Regions from separate parts of the Vibrio coralliirubri genome, predicted to be linked through region 1. Evidence: riboswitches for the same ligand, from Rfam matches in the RefSeq annotation. Region 1 holds a riboswitch; the other holds the start of a gene.

Region 1 (4,107 bases):
TTTTTATATGTTGAGCGCCCTGCACACCAATTATGTACTGACTAAGTTTGAACTGTCTAAGCCTAAGAACCCAGACATTCTTAAGCAGGTAACGAACCCAGTGGTGTGGAAAGATCGCTACGATTGGGACATATACAGCACTTACCTTAATATTGGCCTCTACAAAGCCGACCCGAGCCTTATACAACCTTACATCGATTGGTCACTGGAGATCATAAAGAGCAAACCAAGACCGGCTTTCTACAGCAATCTGATTCTGGCGTATCAAGGCCTAGGAGAAGAAAGTAAAGCAGAGCAAATTCGTAGCGAAGCGAACTTTTTATTCCCTAATAGAGACTTTTCAAAGGTTCAGTATAAGAAAGTGTCACAAGCAGAAGATAACGTTTCGTCTCCTTAATAATGTTAAGAATTCACAAAGCAAGCACCATTTAAATAGGAGCTTGGGGTAGATACAAAAAAGCGCACGTTTCCTCGTGCGCTTTTCTTTTTAATTTCAGTCTATTACAGCTATTTCAAAACATCTTTTAGCGCTTTTAGACACAACGCAACATTCTCTTTACGAGCACCGTAACCCATTAGGCCGATACGCCATGCCTTACCAGCCAAAGAGCCAAGCCCTGCACCGATTTCAAGATTATATTCTTCTAAAAGCTGCGTTCTGATCTTAGCCTCATCAATTCCTTCTGGGAAATAAAGTGCGTTAAGCTGCGGCAAGCGGCTCTCTTCATCAACCACAAATTTTAACCCTAGAGCTTCTACACCTTCTTTAAGCTCTTGGTGCATCGCATGATGACGAGACCACGCATTATCTAGGCCTTCATTTTTCAACAAAACAAGCGACTCATGCAGAGCATAAAGGCTATTCACGGGGGCAGTATGGTGGTAGCTACGCTTACCTTCTCCACTCCAATAACCTAGTACTAAACTTTGATCCAAGAACCAGCTTTGTACTGGCGCTTGGCGGGCTTTCATTTTATCAACTGCGCGCTGAGAGAAAGTCACCGGAGATAGCCCTGGCACACAAGACAGACACTTTTGGCTGCCAGAATAAACCGCATCTAGCTGCCACTCATCAACCAGCAATGGCACACCACCAAGTGATGTCACTGCATCAACAATCGTTAACGCATCAAACTGACGAGCGACAGCAGAGATAGCTTGAGCATCCGATAGCGCTCCGGTAGACGTTTCTGCATGCACAAATGCAACAGCAACAGCATCGGGGTTTTCTGCCAATGCTTGTTCTACCTTTTCAACTGAAACGGGCTTGCCCCACTCGTCATCAACAAGGATGGCTTCGCCACCACAGCGCACCACGTTTTCTCGCATACGCTCACCGAAGACACCGTTACGACAAACAATCACCTTTTCACCAGGCTCAATCAAGTTAACAAAACAGGTCTCCATACCCGCACTGCCCGGTGCAGAAACGGCAATCGTAAATTCGTTTTCAGTCTGAAAAGCGTATTTAAGAAGTTGTTTAAGCTCATCCATCATCGCAATAAACAGCGGATCTAGGTGACCTATGGTTGGACGGCTCAAAGCCTGTAGCACTTGAGGTGAGATATCAGAAGGACCAGGCCCCATTAACGTTCGGTGTGGTGGATAAAAGCTATCGATAGCAGTAGTGAGTGTTAAATTAGACATGTACATCCCTTACGTTAATGTTGTGAACAATCCACCCTAAAGCAAATTGATTACCTCAGCAATTAGCCATAAGTATTGAGGTCAAACCACTGTCACATAATTGTTAAAATTATTTTTCAATTATCTCAAGTTACGGATTGACATTGTTACCACAAAAACGTTCAATGAAACGGCTATCTAGCAGAAGAGGAGCACTGCCCAGGCAGATGTTTTGTGGAACCGCATTTCCAATACAAAACATTTATGGGGAGCAGTGCCGAGATAATAAAAGTATGCAGGACCTTTATTATCGGTTGAGCGGGCTGAATCCCGTCAACTGTCGCCATTTCTATATGGTGAAGAGCTTCTGAGGTTACTATTCTAATAATTCCTCTCTTTTTGCTCTAAAACTCTCTTCGAAAAACATCGGACGTTGGATTACCCAACCGTAATTTTATTTTAGGAAGTCGTGGGAGATATATCGTGAGTGCATCTAATGTAGCTGGTTCTTTTAATGTCGCTAAGTTTGGTGGAACAAGTGTTGCCAACTTTGAAGCAATGAGCCGTTGTGCTGCTATTATTGAAAACAACTCAAACACGAAACTGGTCGTGAGTAGTGCATGCTCTGGTGTCACTAACTTGCTGGTTGAACTGGCAAATGGTGTTCAAGACAAAGCTCGTCGTCAGGAACTAATGGCGCAATTAGCGGACATTCATAACGCAATTCTTGACCAACTCGCAGACCCAATCAGCATCGAAAAAGAAGTTCACAGCATTCTTGATGACATTGCGAGCGCTGCAGAGGCTGCATCATTCCAAACAAGCACTAAACTGACGGATCACCTTGTCGCATGTGGCGAGTTGATGTCGACACACATCTTGGCTCAGATCATCTCTGAACGAGGCACTCCTGCTGTTCGCTTTGATATCAGAGATGTGATGCGTACTAATGATGATTTTGGTAAAGCCGAACCTCAACTAGAAGATATTGCCACTCTAGCGCAAGAGAAACTTATTCCACTTTGCCAACAACAAGTTGTCGTGACCCAAGGTTTTATCGGTGCTGATAGTGAAGGCAACACCACGACTTTAGGCCGCGGTGGCAGTGATTACTCAGCAGCACTGATTGCCGAATCTGTACAGGCGATTGGTCTAGAAATCTGGACGGATGTTCCGGGTATTTACACCACTGACCCTCGTATTGCACCTAAAGCCTCTCCTATCCCAGAGATCAGCTTCAGTGAAGCATCGGAAATGGCAAACTTTGGTGCGAAGATCTTGCACCCATCAACTCTAGTACCTGCACTACGCCACCAAATACCGGTATTTGTCGGCTCTTCTAAAGCACCAGAGTTAGGTGGTACTTGGATTCGTCAACAAGTTGAAAGCTCCCCTCTATTTAGAGCGCTTGCCCTACGCTGCAACCAAACTATGGTTACGCTACGCAGTGCTAACATGTTCCATGCCTATGGCTTCTTGGCAAAGGTATTCGAGATCCTTGCTAAACATAAGATCTCGGTCGATCTTATCACTACCTCAGAGATCAGTGTGTCTCTCACTCTCGATCAAACAGACACTTCAGGTGGTGCTCCTGAGTTACCTGAAGCCGCTCGCCTTGAGCTTGAAGAGCTGTGTTCTGTCGATATTGAACACGACCTATGCCTTGTTGCACTTATTGGTAACAACATGAGTGAAAGCAAAGGCTATGCGAAGCAGGTATTCGGTACTCTTGAAGATTTCAACCTACGCATGATTTGTTACGGAGCAAGCCCACATAACTTGTGCTTCTTATTGGATGAATCTGTTTCTAAGCTGGCGATTCAAAAACTTCACCAAGAGTTATTTGAGTAGAAAGTCCGTTATCATCGACAGATAAATAACTAAATCACAGATACAAAAAGGGTTGCTATTAAGCAACCCTTTCTCTTTTTTACTTTACGAATCAAAGCTCGTCATAGATTCAAACTAGTTAATGTTTGGACCTAACCACTTCTCAGCTTCCAACATATCCCAGCCTTTGCGGTCAGCATAGCTATCCACTTGATCCTGTTGAATCTGTGCAATAGCAAAGTATCGGGCATCAGGATGTGAGAAGTACATGCCAGATACTGAAGCGCCAGGCCACATCGCGTAGCTTGTCGTTAATGACATGTCGATTGCCTTTTCAACGTCCATCAACTCCCACAACGTGCCTTTCTCTGTATGCTCAGGGCAAGCAGGGTAACCTGGAGCTGGACGAATACCTTGGTATTTCTCTCGAATCAAATCGTCGTTAGACAAATTCTCATCTGGCGAGTAACCCCAAATATCCTTTCTCACTTCTTTATGCAGATACTCCGCGAACGCTTCAGCCAATCGGTCAGCAACCGCCTGAATCATGATTGCGTTGTAGTCATCGCCTTTCGCTTTGTATTCATCAGCCAACTCTCGCTCACCAATACCACCCGTTACCGCAAAACCACCAATCCAGTCCGCTTTACC
Region 2 (4,107 bases), 950 kb from region 1:
TCAAAGCACTACTTTCCGGTTCACGCTCGTGATCCTCTAGTGAGCCAAGCTCAAAGCAGTAAAAGAATGTCACGCACTCATATTATCGGTATTGACCAAACATTGGTGGATATTGAAGCAAAGGTGAGTTCTGAACTTATTGAGAAGTATGGTTTGAGCAAGGGACATTCACTGGTTATTGGCGACGCAGCCGCTGAATCTTTATATCAAGAATTAAAAGAACAGTGCCTGATTACCAATGAATACGCTGGTGGCACAATTGGTAACACATTACACAACTATTCAGTGTTAGCGGATGACCGTTCTACACTGTTAGGTGTAATGAGCCAAGATATTAAGATTGGTAGCTACGGTTACCGCTATTTATGTAATACATCAAGCAGAATGGATCTGAACCATTTACAAGGGGTAGATGGCGCAATTGGTCGCTGCTTTGCATTAATTACAGAAGACGGTGAACGTACTTTCGCAATCAGCGAAGGACAAATGAACCAATTAAAACCAGAAAGCATTCCTGAAAAAATCTTCAAAAGTGCTTCTGCTTTAGTTTTAACCGCTTATTTAGTTCGTTGTAAGCCAGGTGACCCGATGCCTGAAGCAACAATGAAAGCGATCGAATACGCGAAGAAATACGATGTGCCAGTCGTTCTTACACTAGGTACTAAGTTCGTCATTCAAGATGATCCAGAATTCTGGAAAGACTTCCTTGAGCAACACGTAACGGTTGTTGCAATGAATGAAGACGAAGCGGAAGCATTAACGGGTGAAAGCGATCCACTGGCTGCATCAGATAAAGCGCTAGAGTGGGTAGACCTTGTTCTATGTACTGCGGGACCTGTTGGCCTATTTATGGCTGGTTATACAGAAGATGCAGCTAAGCGTGAAACGTCACTGCCTTTACTTCCAGGTTCAATTGCTGAATTCAACCGTTTTGAATTTAGCCGTCCTGCGCATAAAGATTTATGTGAAAACCCAACTAAAGTGTATTCGCACATTGCACCATACATGGGTGGTCCAGAAAAGATCAAAAATACCAATGGTGCAGGTGATGCTGCGTTATCAGCTTTATTACATGATATGGCTGCTAATAAGTACCACAAGGAAAACGTGCCTAACTCAAGTAAGCACCAACATTCATTCTTGACGTACTCTTCGTTCTCACAAGTTTGTAAATATTCTAACCGTGCTAGCTATGAAGTGTTGGTTCAACACTCTCCACGTTTATCTCGTGGCCTTCCTGAAAGAGAAGATAGCCTAGAAGAAGCGTACTGGGAAAGATAAGTTACTTTCTTTAATCAGTAGTACTATCAGTATCAGTTAGTTTCTAATACTGGTAGTACAAATATAAAAAAGGCTCCGAAAGGAGCCTTTTTTGTTTCTGAATATATTGAAGTCGTAAATAATACTTTGGTCGACTTAAATATTAATTCTATTGCTTAGCGTGTAATTGATTACTCACTAAGTAAACTAAATGTTTAGATAGCAAACTCTTCTAGAGATTTACCAGCATCTAGCTGTTCTTGGATAGCTGAAGGCGTACGGCCTTGACCTGTCCAAGTCTTCTCGTCGCCGTTTGCGTCTACGTATTTGTATTTCGCTGGGCGAGGAGCGCGTTTAGCTTTTGTTGTTTTAGATTTTGCTTCACCAGAAAGTGCAGCAATAAGATCGGCAACATCAATTCCGTCTTTTGCAATTTGTTCAGCAATAGCAGAAAGCTTAGCTTCTTGCTCTGCTTTAGCAGCACGTTCTTCAGCTTCAGACTCTTGACGCTCTTGTACAACAATAGTCAGCTTGTCTAGCGCTTCTTCAAGTTGCTCAAGAGTTAATTCACGTGAGAACGCACGAAGGCTGCGGATATTTAATAGAGTTTTTGTTAATTCAGACATGATATTTTCCATCAAGGTAAACTAAATAATCTTCCTAATAATAAACAGAGCCTAGGAATAAAACAAATAGTATTTCTTCTATTACATATTTAAATATAAAAGTGAGATGAATAGTTGAAAATTCAGAGCCGTATTTCTATCGAATTTATAATAATTATTAAGATTATCTTAAAAACTGATATGTGACTGGTGGAGTAGTTAACTTATGTAGACTATTCTCTTATTGATTAGTTCATTAGCAAAAAGCTATTTTTCTCGGAATGATATGTTGCATTGTTGCTCTTGATGGGTACAATTGCGGCTACCTGATGCGAGGTATTGGTTAATTTGTTGTTAAACTCTGGTTTACACGGTTAATAATGTTATCGCACGTAGAGGTGCAATTATAAAAAGTAACTTCCGTTGGGGTGATGCCAATGAACGGGAATGAAAGGTGTAATTGCCGAAGTAAATTGTATATCTAAGCAATTTGCTGGGGTTGTGCTCAATAGGTACAACACTGCCATAGTCTTAATTTTAAACTATGGAGCGCTACTGTAGGGTTGGGTGAAGTGTTCACTTCCCTTTCGCTTAGTTCAACATGAGCTTGGTCAGCCGTATCAAGTTTGTCTGCAGTAGATCTCTAGCCAAATAAAAAACTGGTTTTTGAAGATCATGAATTTAATAGATTTTGCAACATCACCTTTATCTTTGCTTCCGCCCCTTGTGGCTTTGAGCCTTGCTATTGTTACCCGCCGTGTATTGGTTTCTTTGGGTGTCGGTATCATCATGGGTGCGATTCTACTTGCTGACTACTCAGTAGGTAACGCAGCTAGTTACGTGTTTACTAAAGCATCTGGTGTTTTCATGGAAGATGGTGGCATCAACACTTGGAACATGAGCATCATTGCATTCCTAATTATTCTTGGAATGACAACGGCATTATTAACACTGTCTGGCGGTACTCGCGCATTCGCGGAGTGGGCACAGTCTCGTGTTAAGAGCAAACGTGGTTCAAAACTACTTGCTGCTTTCTTAGGTGTATTCATCTTTGTTGATGACTACTTTAACAGCCTAGCGGTTGGTGCTATCTCTCGTCCTGTAACAGACCGTTTCTACGTATCTCGCGCTAAGCTTGCTTATATCCTAGATTCAACGGCTGCTCCTATGTGTGTGATCATGCCTGCTTCTAGCTGGGGTGCTTACATCATCACTATCATTGGTGGCATCTTAGTAACGCACGGTGTGACAGAGTATTCTGCACTGGGTGCTTACGTTCGTCTTATCCCAATGAACTTCTACGCTGTATTCGCACTACTAATGGTGTTTGCAGTGGCATGGTTCGGTCTAGACGTTGGTAAGATGCGTGAGCATGAGATCGAAGCATCTCAAGGCCGTGGCTTTGAAGGCGACAACGATCAAAAGCAAGCTCACGATCTAAACGAAGAGCTAGATATCGAAGAGAGCGAAAACGGTTCAGTTTCTGATCTGGTTATGCCAATCGTATCGCTAATCGTAGCGACGGTTGCCGCGATGCTTTACACCGGTGGCCAAGCGCTGACTGCTGATGGTCAAGCGTTTAACCTTCTAGGCGCGTTTGAAAATACAGATGTAGGTAAGTCACTTGTTTACGGTGGCGTTATCGGCTTAATCGTTGCTCTAGCAACTGTATTCAAACAGAAGCTGTCTATGGCAGACATCGCAAGAACGATGTGGATTGGTGCAAGCTCTATGTTTGGCGCTATCCTAATTCTTGTGTTCGCTTGGACTATCGGTTCTGTAATCGGCGACATGAAAACAGGCTCTTACCTATCGTCTCTAGTAACCGGCAGCATTGATTACCACTGGCTACCCGTTATCTTGTTCCTTCTAGCTGGCATTATGGCTTTCTCGACAGGTACATCTTGGGGTACGTTCGGTATCATGCTACCTATCGCGGGCGACATGGCTGCGGCATCTGACATCGCGCTAATTCTGCCGATGCTAAGTGCGGTTCTAGCAGGTGCTGTATTTGGTGACCACTGTTCTCCAATCTCAGACACAACGATTCTGTCGTCTACTGGTGCTCGTTGTAACCACATTGACCACGTATCGACTCAGCTTCCATACGCGCTGTCTGTAGCGTTCGTATCGTGCATTGGTTTCATTACCCTAGGTATGACATCTTCAATTGGCATCGCATTTGGCGCAGCGTCTCTAACGTTTGTGGCTGTATGTTTTGCATTGGCTTACTTCTCTCGCT

The links. A riboswitch is a leader RNA that binds a small molecule or an ion and turns the genes downstream of it on or off. The one in region 1 is predicted to bind lysine.
Region 2: another riboswitch for lysine. It lies ahead of OCV20_RS10835 (Na+/H+ antiporter NhaC family protein); the one in region 1 lies ahead of lysC (lysine-sensitive aspartokinase 3).

The regions. Positions count from the first base shown of each region.
Region 1 is NZ_AP025470.1:3,339,359-3,343,465, forward strand. Features, by position in the region: gene OCV20_RS15065 (PglL family O-oligosaccharyltransferase) at 1-397, shown strand, start outside; gene OCV20_RS15070 (pyridoxal-phosphate-dependent aminotransferase family protein) at 508-1,647, opposite strand; lysine riboswitch at 1,824-2,001, shown strand; gene lysC (lysine-sensitive aspartokinase 3) at 2,110-3,477, shown strand; gene metH (methionine synthase) at 3,592-4,107, opposite strand, start outside.
Region 2 is NZ_AP025470.1:2,385,851-2,389,957, reverse strand. Features, by position in the region: gene OCV20_RS10845 (inosine/guanosine kinase) at 1-1,281, shown strand, start outside; gene OCV20_RS10840 (H-NS family histone-like protein) at 1,476-1,886, opposite strand; lysine riboswitch at 2,251-2,428, shown strand; gene OCV20_RS10835 (Na+/H+ antiporter NhaC family protein) at 2,541-4,107, shown strand, end outside.